Regions from separate parts of the Bradyrhizobium sp. SZCCHNS2022 genome, predicted to be linked through region 1. Evidence: predicted binding sites of a transcription regulator. Region 1 holds the regulator's gene; the other holds the start of a gene.
What was found. The regulator HrcA, encoded in region 1, represses chaperone genes, less so after heat shock. The targets are predictions, from matches to a motif close to GTTAGCACTCNCNNNNNGNGAGTGCTAAC.

Region 1 (3,412 bases):
CCCAGATCGCAAACGGCCCCCAGCTCAGGGCGGCCGATGATTGCGACAGCCGGATGATGCGTGAGGTGACGTAGAGCGAGCCGGCCGCCAGCAACAGCAGCTGCGCGTCGATGACATGACGCGGATCGACATGCAGCAGGCGCCCCAGCGCGACGCCCGGCAGATAGGCGAACGCCGCCATCGGCGGATTGATCTCGATGATGTCGCGATAAAGCTTCTGGCCGTCCAGCATGCGCTCGCCGACCACCAGCAGCCAGCTGACGTCGGTATTCAACGGAACGACCTGGCGCAGCAGGATGGCGATGATGAACACGGCGCCGATCATCAGCCACGGCGTCATGGCCAGCCGCTCACGCGCCGGCGGAGCCAGCGACTGGCGCGTCACAGCTTCGAACTGGGAGCTCATGGAACGGTCCTCTGCGAGAGTCGGCCTGACGCTAGCGGAGGTTGGTTAAGGCGCAATTTGCCGGTGCCGGGGATCTGTCTGGTGGCGGCGGCAACGCCGACACATGCCAAGTCAGACGGCATTGAGGCGCCGCATCCGATTCCGGATCGGCGCCTCTCGTCTTCAAATGAAGCTTGGCGTCAAAACCGCAGCAGCGGCCGCGTCAGGCCGCGCTGTTCGACTGGTCGTTGCCGGCCGCCGGCGCCGCCTTGGCGCCGCCCTTGGAGACGCCGACCAGCGCCGGGCGCAGGATACGCTCGCCGATCATGAAGCCGGCCTGGACGACTTGCACCACGGTGCCCGACGGCACCGACGCATCCGGGACCTCGTACATCGCCTGCTGGAAGTTGGGATCGAACTTCTGCCCTGTCGGATCGAACTTCTTGACGCCGTTCTTCTCCAGCGTGTTGAGCAGCGAGCGCTCGGTGAGCTCGACGCCCTCGATCAACGACTTCAGGCCGGGATCGGCATTGTCCCGCGTTTCCGCCGGCACGGCATCGAGCGCGCGCTGCAGATTGTCGGCGATGTCGAGCACGTCGCGCGCGAAACCGGTGATGCCGTACATCCGCGCGTCCGCGACCTCGCGGGCGGTCCGCTTGCGCAGGTTCTCCATCTCGGCCAGCGTGCGCAGCATCCTGTCGCGTGCTTCGGCGGCCTCCTTGGCGAGAGCCTCCGCTGAGCCGGTCTCGGGGTCGTCAGGCATGATGTAAGGTTTGGAGACCACGGGTTCGCTGGCCTGCGCCGGGTTTTCCGGATCGTTCTTGTGCAGGTCGGGATCGGTCATTGACAGACTCGCAAGTTCGGCTGACGGGTTTGTGATATGGGCGGGATATCGTGCTTTGGGCGCGGAAAATCAAGCACGGCCTGACGGCGGCGCCCTTTGCGGGTTAACCATGTCGAATGTCAGCCGCCCAACAGACGGCTGACCAGACGTGCCGCGTAATCGACGGTCGGAATCACGCGGGCATAGTTCAGGCGGGTCGGGCCGATGACGCCGAGCACGCCGACGATGCGTCCGGTGGCGTCCGAATAAGGCGAGACGATCGTCGACGAGCCGGACAGCGAGAACAGCTTGTTCTCCGAGCCGATGAAGATGCGAACACCTTCCGCGCTCTCCGCACGCCCGAGCAGATCGACGACGCCGCGCTTGGTCTCGAGATCGTCGAACAACCGGCGGACGCGTTCGAGATCTTCGAGTGCATGCAGATCCTCGAGCAGATTGGCGTGACCACGCACGATGAGCTGACGGTCGTCGCTGTCACCGCCCGACCAGCTGGCGACTCCTGCGGCGATCACCTTTTGCGTCAGCTGATCGAGCTCGGCCCGGTCGCGCGCCAGCGCCGTCTCGAGCTCGAGCCGGGCTTCCGCCAGGGTCCGTCCGCGAATCCGCGAATTGAGGAAATTGGCGGCCTCGGTGAGCGCCGAGGACGGCACGCCGGGCGGCAGCGTCAGCACGCGGTTTTCGACCTGACCGTCCTCGCCGACCAGCACGACCAGCGCGCGCTCCGGCTCCAGGCGGACGAATTCGATGTGCTTCAGCCGCGTGTTGGACTTGGCGGTGAGAACCACGGCGGCGGCACGGGTGAGGCCGGACAGCCGCGTCAGCGCCTCGTCGAGCGCTGCTTCCACCGACTGGGCGCGGCCGACGGAGGCAAGCTGGCTCTGGATCGCCTGCCGCTCGGCCTCGGTCATGTCGCCGACCTGCATCAGGGCGTCGACGAAGAAGCGCAAGCCCGCTTCGGTCGGCAGCCGGCCGGCCGAGGTATGCGGCGCATAGATCAGGCCGAGCTGCTCCAGATCGGCCATCACGTTGCGCACGGAGGCCGGCGACAAGGGAACCGCGATCAGCCGCGAAATGTTGCGCGAGCCGACGGGCTCGCCGGTCGCGAGGTAGCTCTCGACGATCTGGCGAAAGATCTCGCGCGACCGCTCATTGAGCTGCGCGAGCCCCGCGGGCGGTGTCATCAGGTTGATCGGATCGTGGTGGGCCACCAGATATCCTCCTCACCCATCTGCATGTAATTTGGCCATGCGGCGGCTCGGTGGCAAGCCGATCTTGAGCGGGTGCTCCGGCGCTGATTCGCGCCCGATTATGCCCTTGCCGCTGCGGGTCCCGGCTCCTACAAGGCCGATCAGATGGGCCTTCTGCCTTTTTACGGAGAGAATCATGCGGCCGAGCCGCCGTGCACCGGATGAATTGCGGGCCGTGAGCCTGGAACGCGGCGTCGTCAAATATGCCGAGGGCTCCTGCCTGGTGAAGTTCGGCGACACCCATGTCCTGGTCACCGCCACGCTCGAGGACAGGCTGCCGCCCTGGCTCAAGGGCCAGGGGCGCGGCTGGATTACCGCCGAATACGGCATGTTGCCGCGCGCCACGCTGGAGCGGACCCGGCGCGAGGCCTCGGCCGGCAAGCAGACCGGGCGCACCGTCGAGATCCAGCGCCTGATCGGCCGCTCGCTGCGCACCGCGATCGACCTGGAAGCGCTCGGCGAGCGCCAGATCACGGTCGATTGCGACGTGCTGCAGGCCGATGGCGGCACCCGCACCGCCTCGATCACCGGCGCCTGGGTCGCGCTGGCCGACTGCATCCGCTGGATGAAGTCGCGCAACATGATCAAGACCGAGGTGCTGCGCGCCAACGTCGCCGCGATCTCCTGCGGCATCTACAACGGCACGCCGGTGCTCGATCTCGACTATGCCGAGGATTCCGAGGCCGAGACGGACGCCAATTTCGTCATGACCGGCGACGGCCGCATCATCGAGGTGCAGGGCACGGCGGAGAAGACCCCGTTCACCGAGGCCGAGTTCCTGGCGCTGATGGCGCTGGCACGCAAGGGCGTCGCCCGGCTGGTCGATTTGCAGAAGATGGCGGTCGCGTGAGCAGCAGCCACCGCAAGCTCACCGGCCGCATCGTCATTGCGACCCATAATCCCGGCAAGCTCGCCGAGATGCGCGAGCTGCTGGCG
Region 2 (3,412 bases), 4.8 Mb from region 1:
GGTCTTGGCGATGGCCTTTGCGCTGGCCTTGGCGGGCGCCTTCGCCGCCGTCTTGCTGCCCTTACTGATCTTCAGCGCCGCAGCCTTGGTGGCGGCGCGTGATACTGATTTTGTCGTACGGCTCTTGCTGGCCATGGTGCTCTCCCTGCGAGTCCTCATCACGAGGGTAGCACATGTTGTCGAACCTCAGCAGCTTCTCCCACAAAGGTCGTCATTCCGGGGCGTGCGCAGCACGAGCCCGGAATCCATTCCTCCGCGCGTTATGCCGCCCGATGGATTCCGGGCTCGCGCTGACGCGCGCCCCGGAATGACACCGGTGATAGGGCGGCGGCGAGCTCGACGCAGGGCAAGCACCCACATTGGAAAAGCTCAGGAGCCGCTGCAAAAAACGGTCGTCATTCCGGGGCGTGCGCAGCACGAGCCCGGAATCCATTCCTCCGCAGATGATGCCGCCCGATGGATTCCGGGCTCGCGCTAACGCGCGCCCCGGAATGACACCGGTGGTGGGACGGCGGCGAGCTCGACGCAGGGCAAGCACCCACATTGGAAAAGCTCAGGAGCCGCTGCAAAAAACGGCCGTCATTCCGGGGCGTGCGAAGCACGAGCCCGGAATCCATTCCTCCGCGCGTTATGCCGCCCGATGGTTTCCGGGCTCGCGCTGACGCGCGCCCCGGAATGACACCGGTGGTGGGACGGCTGCGGTGCCCTTCAGCTCAATGCAGCCGGAACACGCCGTCGACGGCGCGCAGTTCGGCCGGCTTGATCAGCTTCGAATGCGCCACCGTCACCGAGTGCAGCGGGCCCTCGATCTTCTCCTGCCAGAACGCCAGGAAATCCTGCAGCGCCGGGAATTTCGGAAACAGGTCGTAGTTCTGCCAGACATAGGTTTGCAGCAGCGAGCGATGGTCCGGCATCCGATACAGGATCTGCGCGGTCGTCAGCCCATAACCCAGCACCTGTTTCCGAAAGTCCTCGGAAACCTCAACCCTCGACACCATGCCAACCCTCCGTTTCTGGAGCGCATGTCCGCGTGGCAACCGGGATGGAGCCACCCGGCAAAGATGCGCTCACTGCAAAAGAAATGTGACGCATGTCCTCAACCCATCTCAAGCTTAAATGTTTAACGGCATGTTGAAAAATGCTGCATTAGCAGCCACTTAGCCCAGGTGCTAATACGGTGTTTCGCGTTTCGTTCCGCTCGTGTTAACGCTATCGGAACGCTTTGGCAGAGCGCGCAGTTGACTGCTAATTTTTCTGCTACAAGGCCTTGCCCGGCTGGACACTCTCCCCTAAATCCAGCCCGCGTGCTGGCACTCGCCGGCATCGACTGCCAAATCTCCAGAAACTGACAATCGCTTCAATTGCTTAGGAGGACTGTATGGCTTTCCGTCCGCTTCACGACCGCGTCGTGGTCAAGCGCATCGACGCCGAAGAGAAGACCGCTGGCGGCATCATCATCCCCGACTCGGCCAAGGAAAAGCCCTCGCAGGGCGAAGTGATCGCGGTGGGCCCCGGCGCTCGCGACGAGAGCGGCAAGCTGGTCCCGCTCGACGTCCAGGTCGGTGATCGCGTGCTGTTCGGCAAGTGGTCGGGCACCGAGGTCAAGATCGACGGCCAGGAGCTGCTGATCATGAAGGAAAGCGACATCATGGGCGTCCTGACCGACGTCGGCGCCAAGAAGAAGGCCGCCTGATCCAAGCTCGCACAACGCTCACCCTGAGGAGCGCGCCTGCGGGCGCCTCGCCAAGGGGTGAGACAGACAATTCAACTCAGGGAAACCCAATATGTCAGCGAAAGACGTAAAGTTCGGCGTCGAAGCCCGCGACCGCATGCTGCGCGGCGTGGACATTCTCGCCAATGCCGTGAAGGTCACGCTCGGTCCGAAGGGCCGCAACGTCGTCCTCGACAAGTCGTTCGGCGCTCCCCGCATCACCAAGGACGGCGTCACCGTCGCCAAGGAGATCGAGCTCGACGACAAGTTCGAGAACATGGGCGCGCAGATGGTGCGCGAAGTCGCCTCGAAGTCCGCTGACGCGGCCGGCGACGGCACCACCACCGCGACCGTGCTGGCCCAGGCCATCGTGCGCGAAGGCGCCAAGGCGGTTGCCGCCGGCATGAACCCGATGGATCTGAAGCGCGGCATCGACCTCGCGGTCGAGGCGGTCGTCGCCGATCTCGTCAAGAACTCCAAGAAGGTCACGTCGAACGACGAGATCGCCCAGGTCGGCACCATCTCCGCCAACGGCGACTCCGAGATCGGCAAGTTCCTCGCCGACGCCATGAAGAAGGTCGGCAACGAGGGTGTCATCACCGTCGAGGAAGCCAAGTCGCTCGAGACCGAGCTCGACGTCGTCGAGGGCATGCAGTTCGATCGCGGCTACATCTCGCCCTACTTCGTCACCAACGCCGACAAGATGCGCGTTGAGATGGACGACGCCTACATCCTCATCAACGAGAAGAAGCTGTCCTCGCTGAACGAGCTGCTGCCGCTGCTCGAGGCCGTGGTGCAGACCGGCAAGCCGCTGGTCATCGTCGCCGAGGACGTCGAGGGCGAGGCGCTGGCCACCCTGGTCGTGAACCGTCTGCGTGGCGGCCTGAAGGTCGCTGCCGTCAAGGCTCCGGGCTTCGGCGACCGCCGCAAGGCCATGCTGCAGGACATCGCGATCCTGACCGGCGGCCAGGCGATCTCGGAAGACCTCGGCATCAAGCTCGAGAACGTCAACCTCTCCATGCTCGGCCGCGCCAAGAAGGTGATGATCGACAAGGAGAACACCACGATCGTCAACGGCGCCGGCAAGAAGGCCGACATCGAGGCGCGCGTTCAGCAGATCAAGGCGCAGATCGAGGAGACCACCTCGGACTACGACCGCGAGAAGCTGCAGGAGCGTCTGGCCAAGCTCGCCGGCGGCGTCGCGGTGATCCGCGTCGGCGGCGCGACCGAGGTTGAGGTGAAGGAGCGCAAGGATCGCGTGGATGACGCGATGCACGCGACCCGCGCGGCTGTCGAGGAAGGCATCCTGCCGGGCGGCGGCGTCGCCCTGCTCCGTGCCTCCGAGCAGCTCAAGGGCGTCCGCGCCAAGAACGAGGACCAGAAGACCGGCATCGAGATCGTCCGCAAGGCGCTCTCCGCCCCGGCCCGCCAGATCGCGATCAACGCGGGCGAGGACGGTTCGGTCATCGTCGGCAAGATCCTCGAGAAGGAGCAGTATGCGTACGGCTTCGACTCGCAGTCGGGCGACTACGTGAACATGGTGTCCAAGGGCATCATCGACCCGACCAAGGTCGTGCGCGCCGCGATCCAGAACGCGGCCTCCGTTGCCGGCCTGCTGATCACCACCGAGGCGATGGTCGCCGAGCTGCCGAAGAAGAACGCCGGCGGCCCCGCGATGCCTCCGGGCGGCGGCATGGGCGG

Region 2: a site for HrcA is predicted at 1,307-1,335, ahead of groES (co-chaperone GroES). Genes of this name have one in related genera too.

What each region holds. Positions count from the first base shown of each region.
Region 1 covers NZ_JAUHHZ010000001.1:5,835,113-5,838,524, forward strand. The annotation lists gene QXZ94_RS26075 (hypothetical protein) at 1-406, opposite strand, end outside; gene grpE (nucleotide exchange factor GrpE) at 609-1,229, opposite strand; gene hrcA (heat-inducible transcriptional repressor HrcA) at 1,349-2,437, opposite strand; gene rph (ribonuclease PH) at 2,613-3,326, shown strand; gene rdgB (RdgB/HAM1 family non-canonical purine NTP pyrophosphatase) at 3,323-3,412, shown strand, end outside.
Region 2 covers NZ_JAUHHZ010000001.1:1,049,403-1,052,814, reverse strand. The annotation lists gene QXZ94_RS04660 (cupin) at 1-135, opposite strand, end outside; gene QXZ94_RS04655 (usg protein) at 714-998, opposite strand; gene groES (co-chaperone GroES) at 1,379-1,693, shown strand; gene groL (chaperonin GroEL) at 1,785-3,412, shown strand, end outside.